3 regions of the Dysgonomonas sp. Marseille-Q5470 genome follow, and region 3 is predicted to be linked to each of the others. Evidence: riboswitches for the same ligand, from Rfam matches in the RefSeq annotation. Region 3 holds a riboswitch; each other region holds the start of a gene.
What was found. A riboswitch is a leader RNA that binds a small molecule or an ion and turns the genes downstream of it on or off. The one in region 3 is predicted to bind cobalamin.
Positions count from the first base shown of each region.

Region 1: linked by a shared signal. The riboswitch ahead of QOX35_RS12845 (TonB-dependent receptor) and the one ahead of QOX35_RS00360 (anaerobic ribonucleoside triphosphate reductase) in region 3 are both predicted to bind cobalamin.
Region 2: linked by a shared signal. The riboswitch ahead of QOX35_RS05580 (cysteine-rich CWC family protein) and the one ahead of QOX35_RS00360 (anaerobic ribonucleoside triphosphate reductase) in region 3 are both predicted to bind cobalamin.

Region 1 covers NZ_CATNVE010000008.1:52,976-63,229, reverse strand. The annotation lists gene QOX35_RS12860 (TonB-dependent receptor) at 1-1,135, opposite strand, end outside; partial or broken gene QOX35_RS16485 (TonB-dependent receptor plug domain-containing protein) at 1,445-1,720, opposite strand; gene QOX35_RS12855 (sirohydrochlorin cobaltochelatase) at 1,941-2,876, opposite strand; gene QOX35_RS12850 (ABC transporter substrate-binding protein) at 2,873-4,003, opposite strand; gene QOX35_RS12845 (TonB-dependent receptor) at 4,012-6,207, opposite strand; cobalamin riboswitch at 6,257-6,452, opposite strand; gene QOX35_RS12840 (cobyrinic acid a,c-diamide synthase CobB) at 6,521-7,864, shown strand; gene QOX35_RS12835 (endonuclease/exonuclease/phosphatase family protein) at 8,064-8,936, shown strand; gene QOX35_RS12830 (GNAT family N-acetyltransferase) at 9,076-10,254, shown strand, end outside.
Region 2 covers NZ_CATNVE010000002.1:537,674-547,927, reverse strand. The annotation lists gene ppc (phosphoenolpyruvate carboxylase) at 1-2,235, opposite strand, end outside; gene QOX35_RS05585 (phosphoenolpyruvate carboxykinase (ATP)) at 2,390-4,123, opposite strand; gene QOX35_RS05580 (cysteine-rich CWC family protein) at 4,379-4,594, opposite strand; cobalamin riboswitch at 4,783-4,986, opposite strand; gene QOX35_RS05575 (RNA-binding S4 domain-containing protein) at 5,102-5,521, opposite strand; gene pth (aminoacyl-tRNA hydrolase) at 5,630-6,193, opposite strand; gene QOX35_RS05565 (50S ribosomal protein L25/general stress protein Ctc) at 6,210-6,788, opposite strand; gene leuB (3-isopropylmalate dehydrogenase) at 7,059-8,129, opposite strand; gene QOX35_RS05555 (hydroxymethylglutaryl-CoA lyase-like TIM-barrel protein) at 8,387-9,898, opposite strand; gene QOX35_RS05550 (glycoside hydrolase family 127 protein) at 9,920-10,254, opposite strand, start outside.
Region 3 covers NZ_CATNVE010000001.1:75,922-86,175, reverse strand. The annotation lists gene QOX35_RS00385 (hypothetical protein) at 1-277, opposite strand, end outside; gene QOX35_RS00380 (hypothetical protein) at 566-2,443, opposite strand; gene QOX35_RS00375 (hypothetical protein) at 2,850-3,845, opposite strand; gene QOX35_RS00370 (hypothetical protein) at 4,242-5,222, opposite strand; gene nrdG (anaerobic ribonucleoside-triphosphate reductase activating protein) at 5,382-5,870, opposite strand; gene QOX35_RS00360 (anaerobic ribonucleoside triphosphate reductase) at 5,863-8,070, opposite strand; cobalamin riboswitch at 8,188-8,377, opposite strand; gene pflA (pyruvate formate-lyase-activating protein) at 8,589-9,308, opposite strand; gene pflB (formate C-acetyltransferase) at 9,392-10,254, opposite strand, start outside.

The sequences.
Region 1 (10,254 bases), on a different contig from region 3:
CTTCACTTCCTACCTGTCCAATGATTGACTTCATTACAGGAGTTCCGTTTGCATCTGAGCCGACACTTAACCGTCCGAAACTTCTTACAACATCATTCTTACGAATGTAGAAAACACTGGCTGATACCTGTAAAATGCTTTTATAAGTATATCGGGTACCTGCTTCAAACTGATAACCTTTTTCCGGATCGAAGATCCCTTTCCCGCTTTCAATATCTATTTCACTACCATTTTGGTTCAGATAAATTGTATTTGCAGCAGAGAATGTACGAGAAGGACGAAAATACGATGCTACCGATGTATAAATAGAAAGCTCAGATATAGGTAGAAATACCATTCCGGCACGGTATGTAAATGCAGAATTGGTCGCAATACTATATGGAGTTTGCTCTGATTTGTGATATTCACGTATGCCATCATAAGTATTTGCCCCTGTACGCATATATTTGTACATATCATATCTTGCAGCCAGCAATAATTTGAATTTTTCGTGAAACTCTATTAAATCCTGAAAATAGATTCCGTGTGTATAATCTTTGGTTATAATTGCTTTACTAAACTTTGATTTCATATACCCCATGCTCTGAGGGTTGTTTACAGCTATAATAGAGTATATTCCGGGGCCATAGATATCGTATTCGCGATTGAATTTATCGTTTTCTGGAGCATTATTGTATCCTGTATATGAATTGCGAAACATTTGAGAAAATGAATAGCCTCCAATGAAATTGTGTTTGATATTCCCTGTATAAAAATCGCCGGATAATTCTAGTTGATTACCTAAAGTTTTAGCTATATGAGAAAAACGCAAAGGATATGTAAGCTGAACAGAGTCGAGATTTATATACATCTTGTAAGTCCCCTTATCTATATAATGTTTATATACAGGATCCATACTATACAGATAGCTGAGCTCTTCTGTTCCCAGATAATTTATGTCATCGTACTTGTATGATAAATAATTTGTTAGTTTCATAGACTTGCTAAATTTTTTCTCATACTTTCCTGATATATCCCATCCGTTGTTTTTAAGAAAATCTGATTCATTATTATATCTCTTCTTTTCATTTAATCTGGGGATTTCTTGCCCTGCCTTCAAGTAAAGAGTACCATCAGCATTATATACATCGGCCATCATTACAGGAGGAAGTCCTGTTTCAGTACCATACCAGTCGCGATGAAAACTACCTCTTACATCAATCCTGCTTGTCGCATCAATATCTGCACCAAGAGCTAAATATCCGGAGAGCCGCTTGTTACCTGTAGCACGCCATCCATCCTGATCGCTATAATTAAAATTTGCACGGTAATTCAGAGGACCGGCAAGGTTACCTCCAAAATCCATATTTGCCTGCTTGTTGTTCCAACTGCCATACGACATTTTCATATTAACTACAGTTTGGGGTGTAGGAGATTTCCTTACAATATTCAATACTCCTCCCAATACAGAGTGCCCATACAATACAGAAGCTGGCCCTTTCAAAAGTTCCATAGATTCTACATTGGTAAGATCTGAAAAGGGATACGAATTTATCATAGTACGCTCATCTCTTACTCCGTCAATCATAATGGGCGTATAAGTCATACCTCGCACATAGAGCGTCTGAAAGGCTCCATAGCTGGTGTTCATTCTTACACCGGGTAAAAATTTCACAGCATCTTCAATATTTGAGATTCCTCTTATTTCGAGATCTTTGTAAGAAACTGTACTTACTGACATTGGTAGATATTGTAAAGGAACATTCAGTTTTCCTATCTCTACTTTCTTTTTGGATGCTCCGAATATCTCAACTTCCTGGATAGAATATACAGTATCGGTCATACTTTTGTTCTGTGCAAAAGTATTCACGGAAACTATTATGATAATTATTATATAAAGTATACGTTTCATAAATATTAGTAAAAAATATTAGCTTTTTAAGTGTTCTATAGATAAACCATTAGTATTCAAGTGTTATCTTTTCTCCCGTTTTTTCATATATGGATTTTTTCTCCATTATATCGACTTTACGATGAGTAGTTATAAATTGTAGATGAGATAAATATATTTCCCTGATTTTAGGGTTTTCTCCTAGCCCCTGAAGGTTTTCGGTTACAGATAAACCTTCTTTTTTAAGATTTTCGACCCAATCTCCGGCAATATCATTCTTTGCATGTTCTCCCGCTACAAACATAAATGGCATAAGAACAACCTCTTTCAAGCCCGAAGCCTTTAATTGTGCTAAAACATCATCAAATTCGGGATAGCCTTCTACAGTTCCTACAAAGCAGTTTGTATATCCCTTCGCTTTAAGCATATAATCGAGCATCGCATATTGGGCTGTTGTAGCATCATAAGTTCCATGTCCGACCCATATATATGCCACATCTTTTTTATTTTCTGCGGTTAAAACCTTTATAACATCTTCGTAGTCTTGTGGAGAATAAAGCAATGGCATACCTATACGTACATCCTTAAACAGTCTGCTCACTTCTTCTACATTCTTGTACAAAGATTCCATTTCCACTCCATCGATAACAGTGGAAGATTGTATTAATATATGTGTGTATCCATCAGCATGAAGTAGTTTTAAAGCTTCTAATGGATTCACTTTATAGATACCACGTTCCGAAAGCCTTTTGATAACAATACGTGAAGAATATGCTTCTCTTACTTCAATAGAAGGGAAAACTTGTTTCACCTGATTATTTAATGCTTCTATTGTCAGTTCGCGAGTATCGTCATGAGTAGTACCAAAGTGAACTATCAGAATAGCAGCTTTATCGTCTGCCTGCATACTTTTAAAAATATCAGAATGCTCGTAACTACCTCCACTATGTGCAAATGTTGCAACAGTGGTAAATAGTATCATAATATATAGTAAAATCCTTTTCATAATATCTCTTCATCTAATGATTTGAAATAGCTTAATTTATTATCTGTGAATAAATTCGGATGAAATATTTTTGCCATGTCTTTCAATATAGAATCGGGATGGATCGGCAAATCCTCAAAATAATGGACTTTGCCGGTATTACATCCCCATATCTGTTTTTTATTAAAAGCACCAAACTGGGCATATATTTTATCTTCTTGTTTCAGCCTGTTATATGTGAAATCTTCTTCTCGATTGTACTTCAACAGCCAGATCTCAGCCAATCCTGCTTTGTCGAGTACCATTTCGGCAGACAAGCGTGTCGATCCGGTTGAATTATCATCATTCCAAACATATTCGCCTCCGGCATCACGTATCAGATTTGCCAGATAACTTTTTCCTCCAGCAATCCGCCATGTTTTACTAAATTTCAGGTCGTTGAATACTGTTGGTTTATTAGATGCATCCTTTACCCTATCTTTTATTTCATTGTATCTGCGTTCTGTTTCTTGGAAAAGCGAGTCGGCTAGCGCTTCTTTTCCGTAAAACAATGCATGGTAGCGTATCCATTCGGCACGACCGAGAGCAGTATCTTCCATATAGTCAGTAGTAGCAATGATAGGAATTCTTAACTTATCCAAATAGCCCATGCCGGTTTCCATCGCTGATACAATAAGTGCAGATGGCATCAGATTGATTAATTGTTCAACATCGGGTTTGTGCATACTGCCCAAATCTATAATCTTTCGGACTTTCAATCGTTCTTGAATATAAGGCAGGTCTATATATTTGGCCTGACAGACCCCTGTTATACGATGCTGCTCATCTATTTCTTGCAACATACTACATTGAATCGTAGAAAAAGCGATCACAGTTTGCAATGGTACTTTTACGATAGTTCCTTCAGGCAGGTTCTTCGGAATTTCTTTATCACGATCAATTAATATATATCGATAGAGAGTACGCACTGTATCCCAAGGGTCACGTACGGTTACCAATTTGTAATCTTCATATTTTTCTACATTGAATCCACGAGCATGTCTTAGCTGATATTTTTCAATATTTTCATTCTCCTTATTCCCGATCGAAGAACAGGAATAAAGAGTTGAGCAGAAAACAAAGAGGTATAATAAGTTTGAAGATTTCATAAACAGTCTTACTTACTAAACTTAATTTTCAGGCTGGCATAAAATGTACGTCCGGGTGATAAAGTCGCATAATTGCGGTTGAAAGGTTTATCATCTACAAAGTCAAAGATATTTTCAATACCTAAACCCGGTTCAAACACAAGACCATTTATACTCTTGAATGTATGACGTGTAGCAAAGTTCCATAATTGATAAGCACGTGCATCATCACCATCGTCATAATATCTACGGCTTTGCAAGCGTCCGTTTAAATTAAAATTTGACTTGAATAACCCGAAATCTTTAAACCAATTCAGGTTAACATTTCCTGTATGACGACTTATACGTTGAAGACGCTTACCTGTATCTAGGTCTTTGGCATTCACATAACTATACCCTCCTCCTAAGGTAAGGTTATAACCAAGGTATGAATTAAAAGTAAAGTCTACACCTTGAATACGAGATCTTCCGATATTATGATACGATGATTTCTTATTATATCCTTCAGCTATTTCTTCGGGTGTTAATTCGATTTCATAAGTATCGATTTTGTTTTTCAGATTGTTAATATAGCCAGTAACAGCCAATGAAAGGAAATCTTTTATATATTCAGCATTGACAGAGTAATAGATTGAACTTTCAGGCTTCAAATCTTTATTCCCTACACTTAAAGTAGTTTTACCTTTGCTCGTAACTTCAGTTTTCATGAATAGCTGCTTCAATTCAGGTGTTTTGAAACCTGTAGCATATGATACTCTGAAATTGAAATCATGAAGAGTATACATTGCGCTGACTTTAGGTGTGACCCTATTTTTGAAGGTTTCATTGTATATATATCTGACCCCGGGAACAATATTCAGCTTTCCGAAAAGATTTATTTCATCCTGAGCATAAAAAGCCAATGTATAAACATTTCTGGAACCTCCGATGCTATCTGCCGGAGCATATAGGTTGTCTATCTTGTACTCTGAACCTACAGTTACTTTATTGAACTTTCCGGCGTTGAATGTACCTTTCAGATTTATATTATTGTACTTCTGCCTTCTCACAAATTCTTCATCTCCGGGCATAAATGTGACACCGTTTTTGTCTTTGGTTTCTTTCAGGTAAGCTTTAAAGTATTCGAAACGGTCAGTATTCCAGTCTAATGCAATCAAGCCATTATTTTTCAGTAAATACTTTGCACCGGCACCAAATGAATAGTCGACGTATTTCATATCGAACCCATAAGCACTTACGGGGCGTTTAAATTTTTTGTCGAAAAGACTTCCCTCTACATACATGCTCAATTCTTTTGTCGCCTTATAACCAAAACGTTGGCTAAAAACATCGGAATAGAAGCGTAACATAGCTTGTTTATCCGTATCTACTTCTTTATCGTTTATTATTTCCTTTTTATTTAGTTGCCATCCGTCAGCCTGATTCCGCTGAAAAGAAGTAGACGAAGAGAAGCCCCCAACATTCAGATATAGATTAGCATTTTGAGTAAATTGTCCATACTCTGAGAAGCGTGTCTCTGTAGAAAAATTTACTAAGTCTTTTGGTTTATTGGTTATAATATTAATAACTCCCGCTATTGCATCCGAACCATACAAAGAAGAAGCAGCTCCTTTCAGAACTTCTATCCGCTTGATATTTCCCATATCAATGCGATTCAAGTCTACGTTACCTCCGACATCGCCACCAAGTTTTTTACCATCAACTAACACTAGTATATATCTATTGCTTAATCCATTTAGTTGCATGTACGATCCCATTGCATTAGGAGTAAATGACATGGAAGGATTCAGAGCAATCATAGCGTTTTCGAATGTAGGAATATTCGTGTTTTGGAGTTCCCTCTGAGAAATAACATCTATTGCAACGGGTGAGTTTTTAAGTTTGTTGATTGTGCCGGTACCTGTTACTACTACTTCATTCAGTTTAAGAGGTGAATGTTTCATCCGAATAAGGATGTTGTCATTAGATCTGTTTATTGTCTCACGAGCTCCATTATAATCCAGTGCACTAATTCTTAGAAGATTATTACCTTCCGGGATTTTTTCAAGACTAAACTCTCCCTTCAAATCTGTGGATGTTCCAATGGTTGTGTACTCAATCCATACGCTGGCACCAGCGATCGGCTTTTCATTTTCATCAACGACTCTTCCGCGCAAGCTCAACTGAGCGAACGAAATACTTGCAATACAGCATAGCAATGCTGTTAGCATAATTCTTAGTTTCATTAAAAAAGAAGTATAATGTTAGTTAATTATATTCCTGACCCCGGGAATATCTATTAATTTATGCTAGGCAGGTTTCCTGACTTGTTCCATTTTGAGAGGCCTTCCCATCATTGTGACAGTGGCAGTGGTGATACTCAAAATTTTATGGAATTCACAGTAGCGGGCACTGTTTCGGATTCTGACCGAATTCCCTTTTATGCAACAGACGAATGTCTGAATACATCACCTAAGCGGCTTCAAAGGTAATTGAAAAAAAATAGGATTAAAAAGAATTCTTAAAAAATATATTTTCTTGGTAAAATTCATTTCATTGATGGCTTTTTATACTTTTGCTGAAAATAAAACCAGATTACTCATGAAAGTGATTTCCAGTTTTCTCATAGCTGCGCCAAGCTCAGGTTCAGGAAAAACAACAGTTACTTTAGGCTTATTAAGAGCATTAAAGAATAGAGGTCTTAAGGTACAACCATTTAAGTGCGGACCTGATTATATAGATACGAAATATCACGATATGGCTTCTGGCAATAAATCTGTCAATCTGGATTTATTCTTATCATCAGAGAATCACGTCAGATATCTGTACTCAAAATACGCATCAGGAAGTGATGCTTGCATTACTGAAGGAGTGATGGGGCTATTTGACGGATATAACAAAATGAAAGGAAGTAGTGCCGAAATTGCAGGATTATTGGATATCCCTGTTGTTATGGTTATAAATGCCAAATCTATGGCATATTCAGCAGCTCCATTATTGTATGGATTCAAAAAGTTTTATGAAAAGATAAATGTTATAGGAGTAATTTTTAACTATGTAGGATCCGAAAGCCATTATAAATTTCTCTCGGATGCTTGCCACGATGTTGGTATAGTTCCACTAGGTTATCTGCCTAAAAATGAAAATCTCAGTGTGCCTTCACGTCATTTAGGATTAAGTATCGATCAAGATTTTCTTTTAGATGACTTTGCTAATATTGCCGCATCAATTGTAGAAAAACATATTGATATTGATAAATTGTTATCATATACGCAAGTTGAGTTAGGAAATTCAGAACCGCAGCGAATTAACGAACATGCTTCTCGGAGTCTGAAAATAGCAGTTGCAGCCGACGAAGTTTTCAATTTTATGTATCATGAAAATATAGAATATTTAAGAAAAATAGGAGAGGTGACCTTCTTTAGTCCTTTAACAGACAAATATTTGCCAAAGTCAGATTTTGTTTATTTCCCGGGAGGATATCCTGAATTATATGCAAAACAGCTAAGCGAAAATAAACTGCTACATAAGGCTATTAAGGATTATGCGGAAAATGGAGGTAATATTCTTGCAGAATGTGGTGGAATGATGTATCTGTCTTCATCTATCGCAGATAAAGATGGTATAGAATATCCAATGGTAGATATTTTCAAGCAAAAGGCTTCAATGGAAAACATGAAGCTTAAATTAGGATACCGTCAATTTGAATATAATAGTATAACTATTAGAGGACACGAATTTCATTATTCACATATTGAAAATAACATGGAAAGTATAACACAGCAGTATAATGCAAAGGAGGTTCCCGTAGATACAAAGCTATTACGCTACAAAAATGTAATTGCAGGATATACTCATATATATTGGGCTGAGATGGAGAATTTGTTACATTTATTTAAGTGATAAAAGTGTAGTTTGTATCAAGTGCACCAACTCTGATGATTGGTTACAACTCATAATAACATAGTTTATCATATGTATCGATATATAAGTTTTTTTATCAGTTCTATTGCATAAACCGTTATAGAAAGTTATAATCTGAGAATATATCATCAAGAAATTATATTTACTTATTACCTTTAATTCTCAAATTAATTTAATAATGAAACAAATTTTTATTAGTGCAGTATTATTCATGACTGCCCTTACTCTAAATGCACAAAAATTTAATGTCGGAACGTATAATGTTAGAAATGACAATTCATCCGATGTGGGTAATATGTGGAAAGATCGCTTTCCGTATATTGCAAAGTTAGTACAGTATCACGATTTTGATTTCTTTGGAACTCAGGAAGCTTTACCGAATCAATTAAAGGATATGAAAGTTGCTCTACCCGGTTATGATTATTACGGGGAGGGAAGAGATGGTAACGGACAAGGGGAGCATTCCGCAATATTTTACAAAACAGACAAATACAGATTACTGAGTAATGGAGACTTCTGGTTGTCTGCAACCCCTGATGTACCTTCTAAAAGTTGGGATGCTCCTTGTTGTAATCGTATTTGTACATGGGTTGAATTACAGGATATCAAATCAGGTAAGAGCTTCTTCGTTTTGAGTGCTCATTATGATTATGAAAAAGATTATGCACGCAACGAAAGTAGTAAATTGATATTAACAAAAATCAAAGAAATAGTAGGGGATAATCCCGTGATATTTATGGGAGACCTAAATGGAGGAATGGATAGTTCTTGGGCTCAGCTTCTTAATAACTCGGGAGTCTTAAGAGATACCTATTATGATGTTGAACAACCGTATGCCAATAACTCTTCATATAATGCTTGGGGAAAGCCTCTTGAAGAATTAGACAATTTAGATAGAGCTATTATAAGCAACAACGAAATATTAGATCATATCTATTTCAGTAAGCACTTTAAGACAAAAAGATGGGGAATGTTAACTGATACTTATAATATCGGTAAATTTCCATCAGATCATTTTCCGATATTAGTAAATGCAGAATGGGCTAATTAGGCTAAGTTTAAAGGAAAGAGATCGGAATATTTATTTATTTTTGTCCTCTTACAGTGTAGATATAATGTAAACATTTTTTTTCTGTATCCTGTTAAATAAGAAGACTTAAGATCTTTGTATAAATAACATAATTCCAGTTATGGAAAGAAACAAAATAAGGGAGCGTTTAATCTTAAAACCTTTTGGCTTAGAATATATAGACCAATTTAATGAACTGTTGCGTTATGTATTTCAGGTAACTAATAACGATATCCTGCAAAGTGGATATAAGGATGGCGAGATTGTAAAGTCTAAACGTCCCATTCTCAAGAATGCAGATGTTATTGGATGGTTTAATGATGATCAGCTAGTCTCTCAATTATGCATTTATCCCTGTCAAGTAAATATTCATGGAAAAAAATTTTCAATGGGAGGGTTAACAGGAGTAGGCACATATCCTGAATATGCAAACCTTGGTTTGATGAATGATCTCATAAAATCAGGTCTACAAATAATGAAAAATAAAGGACAATGGATCTCTTATCTGTATCCCTATTCTATCCCTTATTATCGGCGTAAAGGGTGGGAGATAATGTCCGATCATTTGACTTTTACAATAAAAGATAGCCAGATACCCAAAAACATTGCGGTAAAAGGCTTTGCTGAAAGATTATCTGTTAACCATCCGGATGTAATCTCAGTCTATGATAAATTTGCACGGAGCAACCACGGGGCTTTAATACGAGCTACACAAGAGTGGGAGGAATATTGGAGATGGGAAAATGAAGAGGAAAGAACCGCGGCTGTTTATTATGATAAAGATGACATTCCGCAAGGATATATCTTATATTGGATAGAAGAAGATATATTTCATATCAAAGATATTATATATCTAAATCAAGAAGCAAGAATAGGTCTATGGAATTTTGTCTATGCTCATTACTCAATGATAGAAGAGGTACAAGGAAATATATACAAGAATGATCCTCTTCACTTCTTTTTGGATGATGGACAGATACAAGAGACAATCGAACCTTATTATATGGCTAGAATAGTTGATGTGATTGAATTTCTTAATAATTTTCCGTTTAAAAACCTGGATGTATTTACTCCTTTCCACTTTGTAGTTTCCGATTCGATTGCAGAATGGAATAGGGGAGCGTTTGGCTTAGTTAAAAATGATAAAGACAGGCTTACTCATACAAGTGAAGCTGTAGGTAAGCCTGTATATCTCGATATTCAAACATTGACAACTATGCTTATGTCGTATCGTAGTCCTTCATATCTGCATCGGATTGAACGACTTCAGGCAGATAATGATATCGTTGAAGTCCTAGAA
Region 2 (10,254 bases), on a different contig from region 3:
CTCGACATTCCCTTCATCTATAACTTGCTGAAGGGCCTCTCCCGCTCCAAGCCATGCCGGAAGCATTAACCTGTTTTGTGTCCATCCAAATATCCAAGGAATGGCACGCAAACTTTCAACGCCACCATTGGGACGACGTTTTGCAGGTCGCGAACCTAATGGCAAACGAGCAAGCTCGGCCTCAGGGGTTGCCTGATAAAAATACGGTATAAAGTCAGGATTCCTGTGTACAGTATCTTGATATATAGTACAAGAAATATCCGACATCTTGTTCATAAGATCTCTCCACTCCTGTTTTGGTGCAGGTGGCGGAAGTAAGTTAGCTTCTAAGATTGCATCAGTATATAAAGCCAGCGTTTTTATAGCCAGATCGGGTATACCTAATTTGAAGCGGATCATTTCGCCCTGTTCTGTTACACGCAAACCACCCTTTAATGAGCCCGGAGGCTGAGAGAAAAGAGCGACTTTGGCAGGTCCGCCACCACGTCCGACAGTACCTCCACGTCCATGGAATAAGGTCAAGCATACTCCCGCTTCTTGACAGCTCTTGATCAATGCTTCTTGTGCACTGTATTGTGCCCATCCGGCAGCAATAGAGCCTGCGTCTTTGGCTGAGTCAGAGTAACCGATCATTATCATTTGTTTGCTCTTGATAACGCCTCTGTACCAACTAATATTAAACAATTGCTGCATAATACCATTGGCATTATTGAGGTCATTCAGTGTTTCAAACAATGGTGTTACGGGTAATATATAAGGACACTCAGCTTCTTTCAACAACAAATAAACCGCCAATATATCGGACGGAGTACGTGTCATCGATATAATGTAGGTAGGTATTACCCCTTCAGGAGTTTCTGCTATAACTTTGCATGTTTGCAGCACTTCTTTCGTTTGAGGACTTGGCTCCCAATTTTTTGGAAGCAAAGGACGTTTTGAATTTAGCTCTCTGATGAGAAAAGCTTGCTTCTCATCTTCCGACCACGTTTCATAATCTCCCAATCCTAAATAACGGGTAATTTCTGAAATAGTTTCGGTATGAATTGTACTTTCCTGACGAACATCTATTTGTACAAGAGTAAGCCCAAAACATTTAACCCTGCGCATAGTATCCAATAGCTTATCATCGGCTATAATATCCATCTTGCAAGCCACTAACGACTTATAAGATTCATGCAAAGGTTCCCATAATTGCTCATTATAGTAGAGAATATCCTCTGTTAGTTCAGGATTTTTACCTGCTATACGGGCATCAAGATAAGCTATAGTATTACGAAGCTGTGTACGCAGCTTTTTCATTAGCTCACGATACGGCTCTTGTACTTCATAGTTTCCTATGTAATTTCTGAATTCGAGCGTACAGGTTGCCATTGACAGTTCCTTCACCAGTATTTCTATATCTGATAAGAAAAGAGTTGCAGCACGGCGGCGGCTATCAAGTAGTACATCATGTGTAACTTTGGCTGTCACATTCGGATTCCCGTCACGGTCACCCCCCATCCATGATGAGAAATGTATAGGACGGGCATCGATCGGAATACGATATGCGAGTGTATTTCTTATTTGCTCGTCTAGTTCACGAATGTAAGCTGGTACAGCAGCCCAAAGGCTATTCTCTACTACATCGTATCCCCATTTTGCTTCTTCGTTGGGGGTCGGACGATTCTGACGAATTTCATCAGTATACCAATATTGAGCGATCAGTTGTTTGAGCCTGCGCAATATTTGTACTTTCTGATGTTCGATCAAATCATCATGATCCAGTAGCTTGAGGCATTGATCTACTTGATTCAGATTATTGATCAACGAGCGTCTATTTATTTCTGTAGGGTGAGCTGTTAAAACCAAATCGATAGATATATCTTCTATTGCTTTGATTATATCGCTATCGCTATAGTTAGCGGCTTTAAGCTTTTCATATACTGCAGAAAAATTAACCGGGTTCTCAGCCCCTTGTGCGTGGGGAGAGATACTATTATATTGTTCTGCCGTATTTGTAAGGTTAAGAAACTGGTTGAAAGAACGTGCTACAGGCAAGAACTCCTCATCCCTAAGATTTTGCAATGTCTTAACCAACGATTTATGTGCTTCAATATCACCCGAGTGTGATGCTTTAGATAGCCTGCGGATTGTTTCTATGAGGTCGACCATATCTTGTCCTTTCGCCTCATTGATCGTTTTTCCGAGCAAGTGGCCAAGCATCTTGATATTGTCGTGCATCAAGGATTGTTGCATATTGTTCATAGGTTTATTCTAATTATTAGTTGTATTTTTCTCCGTTATAATATTTAACGCCATACATTATCAAAAGTTTAAGTAAGCGTTGAGTAGTCAGGCAAATTTTATCGAAGAAAGAGACGAGCTAATACTTAACTCATCTCCACTCCACTTAATCATTATTTATCATTGTAAACAACTCTTCTGCTGCCAATTGAGGTCCATCCTTCGTATGTCCGTCAATAGCAAGTGAGGTGTATATCTCTCCTATTTTTACACCATTGTTATTCATATCATTAAAGAATTCTTTGATCAGCTTGCCTGCAAGCTCCTTTTCTTGTACAGGGCCAAAAGGATTGGCAAAATAAGATGTTACCAAACCATTTTCGGTCGTAGTACCTTTTGCTTTGCGGGCTCCGGCTTCGAATATTTTAATCGCTTCGTCGAGATTATCAAAAAACTCAATCTTCTGAGCAGATTCAGTATAGTTATTCGCATACAAGATATAATCTACTTTATATCCTTTAGAGATAACATCGTAAGTTGCAGCAGGAATTGTAATGCGAGCATTTATTTTGTCAGGATTAGAATAGATACCTCTCTCTAACTGTTGGAAGGCATACATAGGATCAAGGTCATCGATACGGACAAATGCTCCGATTTCGGTTCCATACCCCTTAATCGTACCATCTTCTTCTTTTTTGAGGTAACCCATATCATCAAATACGATACGCATATGACGTATATATTTCTCATTAAGCGTACGGAAAGCTTCCAAACTTTCAGATTTTCCGGCACCACTATCTCCTATAATAACGATATTGGCTTCTGTACCATTCTTGAGTAATATGTTTACCATAGCTCCGTGTAGCGGCAATCGCCCTTGCTCCATTTGCTTCACGTTATGAAGTGTAAGAAGCATTTTTTTCATATAGCCAAAATAGTCGATATCGTCGCAATGATTAGCGTAACCGATAAGAATATCATTTTTCTTATCCTTATAGTAGAAAGTACGTTTCTCTTCTATTCCATCAGGATATCCGAACACGTATATTATATCGGGTTTTTTACCGATATATTCACCGGCTTTAGCTAGTTCAAAAAGATTGGACAAGGCAAATCCGTGAACCATATAGTCCTTGTGGAAATAAACAAAGGTCAGCATATTCCCTACTTTAGCAGGAAATAAGAACCAGTCATCTTCATTCAGAATAATATTTTCTACCGGATTTGTTGTATGTTCTTGAAAAATGCCGTCGCGTGTATTTCTTTTTGTATACGAAATAAACGGAGGTTTAAACATAACAGAAGTAATGAATGGAATAGAAGTCAACCCATTGTATTCTATTGGGCAGTTCCAAGTAATGTCACTAAGAGTTAACCCTGCATTTGCACCTGCGGTAAGCTGGCGATACACAAGATGCTGATACCCCATTACGGTTTCTTGAATGCGGCGGTAGATAGAAAGTACCAATTCATTGAACAACTCGTTGGCATGCAAAAAACGTACACTTTGCAACCCGCTGCTGATGGAATTGTTATGCACTATAGTATAACGTTCCATTCTGCGCCAGAAGCCATAGAGAAGCTCTATAAGCTCTATAAATAAATCTTTATCGTTGAAGAAGATAGCATACTTGTTATGTACATTTTGCACCTCATCGGGATTACATACTGTAAGTAGCTTGAATGCTTCTATTAGTGTTTTTTGAAATTCTTCGTCAGTCTTGAATTCTTTGATATAATAATCGTAAATAATGACATCATTCTTTTTCAATCTTTGTATAAAAGCTTCAATAACCCGATGAAAACCGTAACTATTTAATATTTTTTGCCTCGTGTCGCAAAACTTAAGAGTGAAATTGATAATCGCCTTTCCTTCGCCTAAAGTAAACTCTTGTAACATGTTTAATTTTATTTATTATAGTTATTATTTCTATCCGGTTCGATATCGATTTGCAATCTCCTATCTCCATTTGTGACAGGAGATTGCAAACTTCAATACTTGATTTGAAAACATTCAAACTGCGTTGTTTTCCAACATCAAATTTAAGGAAACTTACCTATACAATTAAACGAATTAAAGACTAAATTTATAATAAATTGTAAATTAAAAATAAGTTTTTGCTATTACCTTGTATTGGTGTTGCTTATAAATACTTTATTTTTTGTCTTTTATGAATTTAGGATTAACATCAAAGGCAAAAAAGTAAGTATTTGTTTCGCTTAAACACTTAGGACAAAGGCAGTCACTATAGTTATCTTTTATATAATCGCGCACCCCTGAAACTAAAGAAACTCTACGGCAGCTACACAATTCTACGCGATCTTCTCTACAGCTGAAAGCGGCCGAACATCTTTGACATATCTTTTTCATTGTTGTAAGTTTTTATTGTTATTGAATATATAATAAGATCAGGAGAAGGTTTATTTAAAATATACAACCTCATTTGCAGATACCGAAATATGACATTGCAAGAGATCATAGTATAAATACTTCAACCAAAATCAATTTTCTATAATCAGAGAAAAATCTCTTGAGCTTTCTATCTTTTTTCGCGAAAGATGAAATTTATTTTTTTGGCAGGTCTTCTGACTTACTTCCGTTTTATACGACCTTCCCGTTTATGAAAAACAGTGGCTTTGAGGATTTGTATAAACGTTTAGCGAAGCTTACAGCAGCGCGACTGTTCAGGATTTACACCTGATTCCCTTTTCATTATATATCCAAGACTTCGAATATATAACACCAATTATGGTAACAAAGATATAGAATTATAAATAAGAACAAATATAAATAAGAAAGTTTTTGATGGTATAATGAATTACTATTTCATAAGAGTGTGTTCTGCAAGGAATAAGTTTCGAACAATAATTTCTGCTTTTAATCTTCCAAATCCCAATCATCAAAGAAGGAGTAATCCTCTGTAAACTGATCTAACTCCCGACGGTCTTTTTTTGTTGGCCGCCCCGTTCCTCTAGCTCTATCGACAAAGCCACTCACCTTAGACATTTCCAATATTTCAAGTTGAGATGGTGAAGTCACATCTTTCATAAATTCGGGCACAAGCTTCGCTCCCATTCTGTTTTCGGAAAGGTTGAGGACTTCAAAGGAATAAGTAACCGGAGGACGTCGCACTTCTATCACATCACCTACCTTAATTGATCGAGAGGGTTTTATAGTAACTCCTTTGATCGAGATACGTCCTTTTTTACATGCTTCTATTGCTATAGAACGAGTTTTGAAAAGACGAACAGCCCACAGCCATTTGTCTATACGTACTTCGTTTTTAGGTTCTTTCATAATAAAATCAGAATTTTGCCAATATGTCCGCAAACAAGACCGGCTTCACATCATTTATCAAAGTTATATATTAGATACAAAAGATATTCGTTTCTAACTTCTTTGGTTTTATTTATTATTGTATTGGTTCATGGTATTGTTGATACCTGCCAGACAAAAGCTTTTGATTATTTCGCCACAGGTCTCCAGTTTCACAGGAAGCTCTTTTTCCTCTTCGTCACTGAAATTATCGAGCACATAGCCAACTTGACCACCCCGAGAAAATTCGTTACCTATACCAAACCGTAAGCGGGCATAATCTTGTGTTCCTAGTACAGATTGTATATTACCCAGTCCGTTATGTCCGGCACTACTGCCTTTTCCTTTGAGGCGTAAAGAACCAAAAGGCAAAGCAAGATCATCTACAACTACCAAAAGATTCTCAATCGGTATCTTTTCTTGGTTTAGCCAATAACGAACAGCATTTCCGCTAAGATTCATAAAAGTAGATGGCTTTAGCAGAATAAGAGTACGTCCTTTGACCTTTAGTTCAGACACAAAGCCATAACGCCTGTCAGCAAAAACAATATTGGACGCTTTAGCTAAAGCGTCCAATACTCTGAATCCTATATTGTGGCGGGTATATTCGTATTCTCTACCAATATTACCGAGGCCGGCAATCAAGTATTTCATTCAATATATCCTATTATTAGCCGTTTTTAGCAGCAAGACCTCTTGCAGCACGAGTCAATTGAACGCGACAAACAACGGCATTTTTAGCATTTAACAGTTCAAGTCCTTCGAAGTGTAGTTCACCTACCTGGATAGATTTTCCAAGAGCAAGGCTTGTTACGTCAACGTGTACTTTCTCAGGGATCTTATCGTAAAGAGCTTTTACTTTAATCTTACGCAAGTCAAGCGAAAGTTTACCCCCTGCTTTTACACCTTCTGCAAGTCCGTCCAAAATAACAGGAACGTCCATTACAATTGGTTTGCCTTCAAATACATGAAGGAAGTCAAGGTGCAAGATAGCATCTGTTACCGGGTGTACCTGTACATCTTTCAATATAGCTTTATAGCTGTCTTTTCCTATTGTTAGGTTTACAAGGAAAATCTCAGGAGTATAAACAAGTTTGCGAACATCGCTGTTTGTAACAGTAAAAGCAATTGCTTCAGTTTGATCTCCACCATAAATTACAGCAGGGATTTTGTCTTCTTTGCGAAATGCTTTTGTCGCTTTTTTGCCAAGATCTGTTCTGGCTTCTCCTTTTAATTCAAACGTTTTCATCTTTTAATTTTAAATTGTGTTACTCAAATTAAGGATTGCTTCCTTATTCCCATCACACGTACGGGCTTATAAAAGCGGTGCAAAGATAAATATTTTACATCTTTTTTCCTAATGTTTATGAAAGTAATATTTTGTAGAAGACTACAATATGCAAATATTAAATGGAAAGAGCCCATTGAAAGTAACCTATCAGGCATATCACTATTGAGATAAAGACGAAAAGAGGCTGTACGCAACGAACAGCCTCTTCACAATATCATAGAAAAAAATTTATCCCTTCAAATAATTTACAATCCAGTCGCCTACTTGCGATGTAGAATAAGCTTTTCCTTCTTTCGATGCAATATCCTCAGTTACTACTCCTGCATCCATAGATGCATTAACAGCATCACGAATCAGTTTACCTTCTTCTTTCAGTTCGAATGCATATTCGAACATCATTGCTGCCGAAAGAATAGTGGCTAATGGATTTGCGATATTTTTGCCTGCTGCCTGAGGATACGAACCATGTATCGGTTCAAACACAGATGTGTGAATACCAATAGATGCCGATGGCAACATACCTAACGATCCGGTAATCACAGAAGCCTCATCGGTAAGTATATCTCCAAACAAGTTTTCTGTAACAAGTACATCAAAACGCTTAGGCCATTGAATAATCTGCATAGCAGCATTGTCTACAAACATATATTCGGTTTCCACATCAGGATATTGTTTTTCAATTTCCTGAGCAACCTGCCTCCATAGACGAGAAGTAGCCAATACATTCGCTTTATCCACCACCGTCACTTTTTTGCGACGCATCTGAGCATATTTATATGAAAGATGAAGTATACGCTCTACTTCTTCACGAGTGTATACGCAAGTATCATAAGCAGTATCTCCGTCTTCGCTACGTCCTTGTGGGCGACCAAAATACATACCTCCCGTTAATTCACGCACACACATAAAATCAGCACCGTCTACCAAATCGGAACGAAGGGGCGATTTATGTACTAGTGTAGGAAACGTACTTACAGGACGAAGGTTAGCATACAATCCCAACTTTTTTCGCATAGCCAAAAGTCCTTGTTCGGGACGTACTTTTGCTGAAGGGTTGTTGTCATATTTAGGATCTCCGATTGCACCAAACAGCACAGCATCAGAAGCCATACACAATTCGTGCGTTCCATCAGGATATGGATTACCGACCTGATCGATTGCCGAAGCTCCAACAATACCATATTCATAAGAAAGTTCGTGACCAAATTTTTCACAAACTACTTCTGTCACTCTCAATGCCTGTTCTATAATTTCAGGCCCTATTCCGTCTCCAGGGAGCACTGCAATGTTTAATTTCATCAATCTATATTTTAAAATTGTAATTATTTTTGAATCTGTTTATTCTTATATTTTCCTAAAAAAGTACCTGCGTAATTTCAAATCTATTAAAGATACGATAAAAGCAATAAAGAAAAGAGGCATATGAAACAGATATATTATCTTGTAACAAGCATCTGGTATTGAAACAATATGCCCCATAGCAATACACATTATCCCGATACCTTTTGCTATATCAACCCATTCAACGGCTCTTCTTTCATTTGCAGAAAAGTCACTTACAGATCTTCGATCATATTCAGCATCTTTTCGGTAGCCTTTACCGCTGCTTCTGTCTGGTCGGCATCAAGACCTCTTGTCTTGAAAGTCTTACCATTAAATTCCCACGTAATTACCGTTTGCACCAAAGCATCGGTACGCCCGCCGGGTGGTATATAAACAGCATAGTTCACTAACGTAGGGGTAGGCTTACCCAAACGTGAGTATATCTTATACAAAGCTTTCGAAAAAGCATGATACTGTCCGTCCCCCGGTGCAGTCCATTCGTGTTCCTGCCCTTCAATTTCTACTTTTACCGTAGCTGTAGGACGCAAGCCCTTTGTCAATAAAAATGCAAACGACAATATCTTGATTTTTCTTTCCTTCTCGTTGTTTTTCAACACATCCGAAATGATATATGGCAGATCGTCTTGCGTAATAATTTCTTTTTTATCACCTAATTCTATCACTCGGTTTGTCACTTTAGTCATATCATCCTCGTCGAGTTCAATACCCAAAGCCTCAATATTCTTTCGGATATTAGACTTACCAGACAATTTACCTAATGCATATTCACGAACACGACCAAAACGTTCCGGAAACAAATCGTTATAGTACAAGTTATTCTTGTTATCACCATCAGCATGTATTCCGGCACACTGTGTGAAAACATTGTCTCCGACAATTGGCTGATTAGCGGAGATTACCTGTCCCGAGTAAGACTCTACTACACGGCTGACCCTATTTATATTTTCTTCTTTTATTGAAGTTTTTAATTTCAATTGGTCGTGAAAAACTGCAATCACACTGGCCAGGGAAGCATTTCCTGCTCGTTCGCCGAGTCCATTCATCGTCAGATGCACGCCTCTCACTCCCACTTCTGCTGCCACCATTGTATTCGCCACAGCAAGATCATAGTCGTTATGAGCATGAAAGTCAAAATGAAGGTCTCTATAACGGTTTATCATCCGGCGACAACAGCGCCATACGCTATGTGGGTTCAATACCCCTAAGGTATCGGGAAGCATAAATCGCTTTATCGGCAAATCCTTCATTCCATCCATCATATAATAGACGTAATCTTCAGATTTCACGATTCCGTTAGACCAATCTTCGAGATATACATTGACTGTGATACCCAACTTTTGAGCCAATTCCACCTCAGCCTTAATATCATCAAGATGCTGTTCGGGTGTTTTGCGCAGCTGTTCGGTCACATGCTTATACGAACCTTTTGTCAACAGGTTTATAGTTTTACATCCTGTGTCTTTTATCCAATTGAGCGAAGCCCCTTTATCAATAAATCCTAATATCTCAATATTATCTATATATCCTGCGGATTTAGCCCAATTAGCGATTTTTTTTACAGTTTCAAACTCACCATTCGAAACACGAGCCGATGCTACCTCGATACGATTTACGCCGAGATCGACCAGCAACAAGTGAGCTATACTCATCTTCTCCTGAGCCGAAAACGAAACACTCGATGTTTGTTCGCCGTCTCTCAGGGTTGTGTCCATTATTTCTATCATGGTAATCTTTAATTTTCTTAATTACTTAATATCAAACCGCACTTGCAAGACACCAACCGCACTGTCGGCTTTTGGCGTTATATTCAATCTGATACTTTCTACAACAAAAGAATCTCCATCAGAATGCACAAGATTAAATTGATCTTTGAGCAAACTATATGAATCGGTACTGTATAATGGGAATGGCTTCCAAGAACCACTATCATCTTTATACTCCAGGTTCCAAACATCCGGCAAACGAACTCCGCCGTTGTCTTCATACCAATAAACCGAAAAGGCTTTTATATCAGTAGGCTTCTCGAAAGTGAAATCGATGCTTTGCTTTTCCCCCTTTTTGTTCCAAGAAGTCCATCTAT
Region 3 (10,254 bases):
GTTCTAGTAGGTACATAATTACTTCGTGAGTATAGATGTTCTTCTTAAATACAGGTAGAGATGTGTTCTTTTCCCTATTTGTTTTATTGATATCCTGCGGAGCATAAAGAATAAGATGTTGACTATAGATTCGAAAAAAATCATACTCCAACAATTTACTCCAATGCAATAAGAGTTCACTCTCTAAAGACTTTCGATCAAACATATCTTTAATGTCTTCCTCTGATACTTTTAGGAAATTACATGCCCGGTCAATATCCACATTGCATTCCGACATGCGTTTTTGAATTAACTTTCCGATATGAATATTTCTAAAATTGTTAAGGTTTGGCATATAATCTTCTTTCGACAATAAAATGTTTAATATAAATTTTACCCGTTTATTTATTCCTAACCGGTTTTTATTAAAAAGGGAGATACAGAGATCTCCCTTTCCTACGCATAGCTTTGTTAATCAGGCCTTTTTAGGAAAGCCTGCCTAAGATTGAAAAGTCCCAAAAGCTCTAGAGATTGCTATCTTTAATTTAATAACTAGTTAAGCCAATCCCCTTGAGTTATCTTTTATTTAGTGAGGATTAATTCCACTGATTGCAGCCTTCTTCAAAGCCCAGGCCACAGCATTGAGCTCCAAAGCAGAGTTATATATAAACTGATTCCACGCTGTGCCCGGTCCATAATTTTTCGACAATGGTAATCCCTGGCTGTTATATCTTGACGGATAAGCGCCTGTACTGTTATCAGTTGTGGAAGAACCTACACTGTCTCCGAAATAAAGAAAGTTCTTGCTGTCGTTATACCATACGATCGAGTATTGTGGATCTTGTAACGTTTTGGATGCAGAACGCGCCGTACAAATTTGCACAGAGTTAGGAGGTAGCTCGGTCATTATCACAGAGCCGGTTGTCCCATTATCTTCCCCCCAATGCCTGTCCGAAAGATTTCCAAAAGGACCATTAATAACAGGATCACTTGGTAAGTTTGATATCACATATACATCGTCGTCTGTTTGCCCTCCGGATTGAGCAATAGCGGGGCTTATACCAAACAATCCGCTCATAAGCGTATTCACATCGCTACTAGTCCCATCAGCCGACCCATAAATTACACAGCCACCTTTATTAATGTAATCCCTTAACGCCGTAGTGAGAGCTGTCGTAGGGGCAGCACCGTAAGCAAAGTACAATACAACATCGGGCATAGTACCATTGCTATAACCATCATTAAGATACTTCGCAGCTGTATTTACAGTTGAGGTACTCCATAATTCGGTGAAACTTACTATTTTTACAATTCCATTAGGTCCAAAACTTATACCTCCATTGGTCAATGCCTGGCTCCTGGCAGTAGAGTTCCAAGAATAAGTACTTCCCGAACCAATAACGGCATAAGTCATAGCCGGCAAAGTCAAAGGTATTGTTGTATTACAGGTGTTATTCCCCTGTGGCGTATTTGCATTAATCGTTATCGGGAAATCAGAATTGACGGTAGGTGTCCCCGAACCAATAAGAGTGATAGTGTGTGTCCCGATAGTTAAATCACCACTGGCAGAAAAACGGATACCATTCGTCAAAGGAGTATTGATGTTATATGAACCGGCAGTGGTCACGGTTACGTTTAAAGCTATCGTATTTGAAGCTGTTAAAGGTGTTCCTTTCAGGTATCTTCCGTTTACCACTATGCTGGAGCAGTTTAGAGAGTAATTTGCTATAGCAGAAGATACTTCTATTTGAGGTTCACAGCCCGGAATAAGCCCTATGCCATTAAAGGAAAGTTTATCCGTTTGCGCATTCACAGGAGTGCCCTGACACGGGATATTCACAGTCATCTTCCCAATACTCAATGCAACCCCCGACTGATAAAAACTGTAGCCATTCCCGGTAGTTATAGTAATAGAGAAAGCTCCTACTTTTGTTACATTCAGATTTATACTTAGATAATTAGCTGAAGTAGTAGGTGTGCCTTCCACGTAGACTCCATTAATCTCTATATCGGAACAATTCACCGCATCGAACTTAGCATTTCCCATTTTGCTCTGGAAACAATTCCATTGCTCTCCATCCCACTGATTTAAACCTAAGCATAATTCTTTATCATCATTCTCTGTCAGGTTGTAAACGATCAAGCCCGTATGAGCCTTATCTAAAGCCTCCTTATTGGCTGCTCCGCTATAGGCAGTATTCGGTCCCGAAGCCGGATCATCCGGGTCTGCCAAGAACATGGGATAAAGAGCTTTTTTTTCTGATAAGGTTACTCGTGGTAAGGCTAAACCCCTATGCGCATTAGAGCTGGCATCGGTCACCGCATCTTTCTCTTTTAGTTGTAAGATAGATCCGGATATAGGCTCTTCACCCGAGCCGATTGAGACTTGCGCTTGTAGTGTAGATAAGGGCAAGAACAACATTATAAAAACGAGAAATGTTGTTACTGATTTGTTTCGATTCATAAGTTCTCTTTTAGTTTATTTCTATTAATTTGTGCTACAATCATATTTTGTTTTGTAAAAAACAGGACAGCATAAATAATACCTCACGTAACGATAGTTACAAATGCAAAACTTATTTATAATTAGGGTGATAGAGTAATTCGTCTTGATGATATGTCTAGATATATGTGCTACGATATTTTTATCTTATATCTTTATATTACCTTCATGCTGTTTGTCTGTTCGGGAATTTTTGACAAAATTGAGAGATTTATTTTGTGTAAATAATAAGCTATATCGACATCGCTGTTAATAATGTATCTATTTTAGAGCTTGTTGATAAGGCTAGGGAGGATATTCGATGTATTGACGTGAAAAAAAATTGAATATACATTGAATTGCAGGTAAACTTGTAGTTGTTAAATTTTTAATCGTCAGAAGTTGTATCCTCTCCCAACATTATTTCGACTGCTTTTCTCTGTTCATTAAAATATTCTTTTCTTATTAGATCGGCACTTCCCGTTATAAGAATAGAATATCGTTTCATCGATTCAATCCAGATTTGATGAACTTCCAGTAGTTGGGAGTCGAAGCTGGTAATACCACCTATCCCATAAACTCTAAAATGAGCTATTTGACTATTGTCTGACTTGATTAAAGAACAAGAAGATTCTATATTGATGCTCGAGATATAAACAGATATCTTTGATGATGTACCCAACTTGCCTTTCGCAGCTTTTGTTTCGAGATTGTTTATTAAGTCGAGGAGGTCTTTTTTTAGTAGTATGACTTCCGGTTTTGTTATCAATTTAAGCTTGGAGAAGAAAACTATATCCTTAATGTATGAAGTAAAAGTATTGCAGTCGAAGATGTATTCAGTATCAATAGTCTTACTCTCTTTTATAAATTCATGAACCAGTTTTGCAATTTCATCCGAAATTTTATACTCCGAAAAAGGCAGTTTATGTTCTATAGCTTTTGTTTGGTATAGCCATTTGTAAGATGCGACTTTCGCTAAAGTTTTATATTCCAGAAAAAGCTGAAAAGGGATCATGTTGGAGGCAATAATAAGTTTTGCATTTGTTGACTGCCGTGCTACTTTATGAAGTTCTATATATGATTCTGCAACTTTTTTGAGTGTATTTTCAAGGTTATCACTTATAATCATCTTTGTCTCAAAAGATGCATTCTTGGCGTCTTTTTTCTGATGATTGATAATGTCATCCAATGAAATGTTTAGGTCGTTAGATATTTTAATGAGTTCATCCATATTGAACATTACTTCTCCTCTCAATCTGCGATATACAGCTTCTCTTCCCAAGGAGAGCAAATTCATTAAGTAATATAAAATCTTGACATTGTCAGGAATTGCCAATTTTATTAATGTAACGAGTCTTTTTATAGCTTTATTGTTTTGTTGCATATATTATATTTTCTACTTCGTAGATATACTTTTTATAAAAGAAAAAGCTCTTTTATGGACTTAATATTAGAGAGTTTATTGTTCAGCCCATGGCCTTGCATAAGTATATTTGTAGAGCCCTTAAGTCTAAACTTTTCTGTATTCGATATAACGAATGAATATCGTTTGTCCTATTTTTTAGACAGTTATGGGTGGAAACAGTTTATATGATAAGATTGAAAAAACGAAGTGTAAAAGTGAAATATTAATCTGTATTAGACAATAGGCTGATTCGACAACAGTGTTTATTCTGTGTCTTTATTCGTGTTTTTCTATAAAGTGTAATAAGGTATGTCAGCACAAATTAAGGAAAAAGTTTAACCGTGCCTGCTATTGAACATGCGGTATAGGAAATAGTTATAATTTTTGCATTATAAATTCTCTTTGCTTGTTAAAATATTCGATTCGAACTAAATCCGCACTGCGTGTTATTAATGTAGAGTATCGTTTTAATGAATTAATCCAAGTTTTATGTACTTTACATATAGTCGGATCTTCAGTGTTTATACTGCAAAGGCCATATATGCGGAAATGTGTAACCTGATTATTATCCCATTCTAGAAATGTGTAAGTTGTATCTATGCTAATATTAGATATATAAACCGATATTTTTGAGGTTGGGCTAAATTTACCCGAAGCAGTTTTTATTTCGAGGTCGTCAATCAAGTTCAAAAATTCTTCTTTCAATAAGTTGACCTCTTCGTTAGTTATTAAATTTAATTTGTAAAGAAAAACAATGTCTTCAACTATAGAATTAAAGGTGTTGGGATCAAATATAAAATCAGAGTCAATGGTATTATATTCTTTTACAAATTCATGAGCAAGGCTGATTATTTCATCCGATACCTTATAGTCACTAAAGGACATCATATTTTCAACTGGTTGAGTTTGATACAACCATTTGTAAGATGGAATTCTCGCCAGATTTCTATAATTGAGAAAAAACTGATAGGGCATCGTGTTTGTTGCGATAGACATTTTGGCTTCAGGGTGTCTGTTTGCGAGTTTACACAATTCGACATGTCCATTTAATGTCTGTTTGAGGTTCTCCATAAGATGTTTTAAAGAAGTATCTTTTATCAGCATTTTTGTTTCAAACAAAATGCCATATTTTTCCATTTTTTCAGGATTTACAATACTATCTAAAGATATGTCCAAGTCTTTGGATATTAGTATGAGTTCATCCAGATTGAATGTTATCTCTCCTCTTAGCCTGCGATATACAGCTTCTCGGCCTAACGATAACAAATCCATCAGGTAATGGGCTATTTTGACATTTTCGGGAAGTGCAGATTTGATTCTATACACCAAGTTGTTTACAACCTCTTTATTCATCATAGACTCACATTTATTGAGATTGAGATATGTTTAGTGGTTAACTTTAATCTAAGTTTTAGTAAATCTTTTTTTATCGCATAAATTTATCATATTTATTTTAAAAATTGGTATGGATTTTATTCAAGAATGTGTTATTTTATCACTTTTTTTTGAAAGCTCTTATAGTTGAGGTGAATCCCCGTATTCATCCAAAGTTTGCACATTTATGATTCTTTGATTGCTGCTGCCTCTGAATCGTAGCTCTTCGCTTCGCAGTGTTTCAATATATCTGCCGTCTACCAAGAAATCGATAAAAGGAAGAATTTGAGAAAGCCTCTCTGATTTTAGAATGTTTTCATACAAAAATCCGGTATAGCACCAGATGTTTTTATCTGTTTCTGCTTTTATTCGTTGTGCAAGCTGTGTGAAACCTTCTACTTGAAACAGGGGATCCCCACCCGAAAAAGTAACGTTTGCAAATTCATCTTCTTTTATTATCTCTAATAGCTGCTCGATGGTGTGTGGTGTGCCATTTTCTATATCCCACGATTGGGGATTGTGGCATCCCGAACATCTGTGTGCACAACCCGCAGCGTAGATGGCTGTCCTGAATCCGGGACCATCTACGGTGGTGTCATGTATAATATTTAGTATTGATAATTTATTCATGAATAATGCGGTCGTTTAACTCTGCCAGTTTTGCGCTGTTCCATCGGCCTGTTGTCCCTACCAGATAACCTGTTATGCGTTGCAGGCGATCTATTTCGTCGCTACCGCATTTTGGGCATCGGGTGAGCTTTGTATCCGAATTTTCATAGCCGCATTTCAAACAACGGTTGCGGTTGTGATTGACTGATGCATACCCCATATTGTATTTATCCATCATATCTACTACTGTCAATATAGCATCGGGGTTGTGTGTGGCATCACCGTCTATCTCTACATAAAAGATATGTCCTCCTCGAGTTAGGTCATGATAGGGAGCCTCTGTCTTTGCTTTCTGATGTGCACTGCATTGGTAATATACGGGTACGTGATTGGAATTGGTGTAATATTCACGATCGGTGATGCCCTTGATTAGCCCAAAGTCTTTTTTATCACGACGGGTAAAGCGTCCGGCCAGACCTTCGGCAGGAGTTGCAAGTACACTGTAATTATGCTGATATTTTTCTGAGAATTCATTTACCCGATCTTTCATATAAGTTACTATCTCCAATCCGAGTTTTTGAGCTTGCTCATCTTCTCCATGATGCTTACCTACAAGTGCAACAAGAGCTTCGGCAAGTCCTATAAAACCAATGCCCAATGTGCCCTGATTAATAACCTTCTCTATCGTGTTCTCATCTTTTACCTGCTCGCATCCTTCCCATAATACAGACATTAGTAATGGAAATTGTTTGGGAGCGGCAGTTTTCTGAAATTCGAACCTGCGATGCAATTGTAATGCGGTCAGGTCGAGTATCTGGTTTAGTTTGCTGTAGAAGCAATCTATTCTTTCTTTTTCATTTTCTATATTTCTGCATTCTAAGGCAATGCGTACAAGATTGATAGTGGAGAAAGAGAGATTCCCCCGTCCGATAGATGTCTTTTTCCCAAAGCGATTTTCGAATACGCGTGTCCGACAACCCATTGTAGCTACTTCGTATTCAAATCGGCGAGGATTGTCTGCTTTCCAGTCTTCATGTTGATTGAATGTCGCATCCAGATTCAAAAAGTTAGGGAAGAAACGGCGGGCACTCACCTTGCTTGCTAGTATATAAAGATCATAGTTTTTGTCGTCCGGCAAATAGTTTACGCCTCGCTTCTTTTTCCATATTTGTATAGGGAAAATAGCCGTTACGCCACTTCCTACTCCTTCGTATGTACTGTGGAGTAATTCGCGAATAATACAGCGCCCTTCAGCGGAGGTGTCCGTTCCGTAATTGACCGAACTGAATACGACCTGATTTCCTCCACGAGAATGGATTGTGTTCATATTGTGAATAAAGGCCTCCATCGATTGATGAACTCTGCTCACTGTTCTGTTTATGGCATGCTGTATAATTCGTTTGTCTCCTGCTAAATCTTTGACGGAACAAGGGATATAATCTTCTATTTCTGTTTCGTACAAATGTTTGTATTCTATTCCTGTAGCTTGTTCGAGAACTTTTATTTCTTCAATAAAGCTTTTACGTACAAATGGAGCTAAATAAAAATCGAAAGCAGGAATAGCCTGTCCGCCATGCATTTCATTTTGTGCTGTTTCCAGAGAGATGCAACCCAGCATGCTGGCTGTCTCAATGCGTTTTGCGGGACGAGATTCTCCATGCCCTGCAAAAAAACCGTTTTGTAATATTTTATCTAAAGGATGTTGTACGCAAGTAAGACTTTTAGTCGGATAATAATCTTTGTCGTGTATATGCAGATAGTTGAGACGAACAGCTTCTTTTACCTCCGGCAATAATAAATAATCATCCACAAATGGTTTGGTGGTTTCGCTAGCAAACTTCATCATCATGCCGGCAGGAGTATCGGCATTCATGTTTGCATTTTCGCGCGTGATATCGTTTGATTTGGTATCTATAATTTCCAAAAACATGTCTCGCGTTTTTGCTTTGCGGGCAATGCTGCGTTTGTCACGATAGGCGATGTATTTTTTTGCCACCTCTTTGCGGGGGCTTTTCATCAACTCCATTTCTACCATGTCTTGTATTTGCTCCACTGTCATCTGCTCATTTCCCTGACAGGATACATAGTCTGTAATGCGTCTGATTAAAGTGGAATCTTCTCCTTGTTCGGTGTGTAGCATGGCTTTGCGAACTGCCGCCATGATTTTTTCCTCATTAAAACCGACGATACGTCCGTCTCTTTTTACAACTGTCTGAATCATATTCGTTATCGTTTATACTTTTATTGTATCAATTAAAATATAACTGACAGGAGCAGGGAAGTACACAGACTTATTTGGAGTTAATATGTTGTATAATTCTGCTGCTTTTCTCCCGAAAGCTAGAATGTATATACGGCAGGTCTTCTGACTTATTTCGCAGTTGGTAACCTTCCCATCAGTATTCGTTGACAGTGGTGTGAGAGTCCAACTACCTTTCTGAAATTTACAGCTACGGGGATAGTTCAGGTCTTTCACCTGATTCCCTTTTCAGCCGATTATATTCGGAACCGTATATGTTAACAAAGTTATATGATTTTACTTAATAAAAGACTTGATTGGATATTTTATTTAAGTGTTTTCTGATTTAAGTTTTCTCTGTTTGTTGTTAATTGGCTTTTTATGAGTTTGTTGTAATTTTATTATTGTTGAAAAGTTTTCTAAAAATAAAATTTTATATTCTTATTGATGACCTTTTTTTTGTTTTTGTAAAGAAAAATGTTTTATGAATAATCTATATATCAGACCTTAAGTCCATAACTTCGGAAAATATTTTCAGCCTTCTCTATTTCCGACTGTTCGGGAGGTGCAATGTCTTTAAGCTTGTAGTCTTCACCTAATTGCTCCCATTTATGCAACCCCATTTGATGAAAAGGTAGAATATCTACTCGCTGTACATTTTTATATACAGAAACTTGTTTTGCCCAGTCATTTAGGTCTTTTTCATCGTCGGTGAAGCCCGGAACGAGCACATATCTTAGCCATGCAGGTTTTTCAATTTCTGTGAGGTACTGCATGAAGCGAAGTGTTGGTTCCAGTGGTTTTGCTGTGAGGTTTTTATATTTATCAGGGTTGATGTGTTTAATATCCAGTAGTACAAGATCTGTGTGCTCTAAAACCTCTTTTACCTTATCATTTAATATATATCCTGATGTATCTATAGCTGTATGTAAACCTTCATTTTTACACATCTTGAATAACTCAATAATAAACTGGGGTTGTAGCAGGGGTTCTCCTCCCGAAATGGTTATACCCCCATTGCGTATGAAGTTTTTTACCTTCTTTGCTTCTTCAAAAGCCTCTTCCGGAGCTAGTTCGTACTTCTTATCGTTCATATTCCATGTGTCCGGGTTATGGCAATAGAGGCAACGAAGAGGGCAGCCTTGCATAAAAAATACAAATCTTATACCCGGGCCGTCTTTAGTTCCAAAAGATTCGAAAGAATGAATTAAACCTTTCATTATTTATTTTCTTCCAGCTAAGTGAAGTTGCCCCAAAAGTGTTTTTTTTGTTTTGGAGCAACTTTTTATTTATTAACGGAGTATCAGAATGATGTAGTAATCGTTCTGTTTATAACATCCAATTGCTGCTCTTTTGTAAGTTTTACGAAATTAACAGCATAACCTGATACACGTATTGTCAACTGAGGATATTTTTCAGGATGTTCCATCGCATCGATAAGCAGATTCCTGTCAAATACATTAACGTTGAGGTGGTGACCTGTTTGTAAGAAGTAGCCATCAAGAAGTCCGCTGAGGTTTTGAGCTTCTTCTTTTCTGTTTTTACCCAATGTATTTGGTGTGATAGCGAAAGTATATGAAATGCCATCATTTGCATGAGCAAAGGGAAGCTTCGCTACAGATGAAAGTGATGCTACAGCTCCTCTGGTATCACGCCCATGCATAGGGTTGGCTCCCGGAGCAAAAGGTGTTCCTCCACGTCGTCCGTCAGGGGTGTTTCCTGTTTTCTTTCCGTACACCACGTTTGAAGTGATGGTCAATACCGACTGTGTAGGTATCGCATCTTTATACATCTTACGTTTACGGATTTTGCTCATGAACTTTTCTACTATTTCCACAGCAAACCTGTCGGTCTTGTCGTCGTTGTTTCCAAACGGAACGTAATCTTTTTCTATAATATAGTCGACTGCGTCACCTTCTTCATTTCTTACGATGCGTACTTTTCCATACTTGATAGCAGCAAAAGAGTCGGCGATAATGGACAGCCCCGAAACGCCGAAAGCTTGTGTCCGAACGATATCAACATCATGCAAAGCCATTTCTAAAGCCTCGTATGAATATTTATCGTGCATATAATGGATGATATTTAATGCCTTTACGTAAGTTTCGGCAACCCAATCCAAGGTGCGGTCAAATTTCTCCCAAACTTCTTCAAAGTCAAGATACT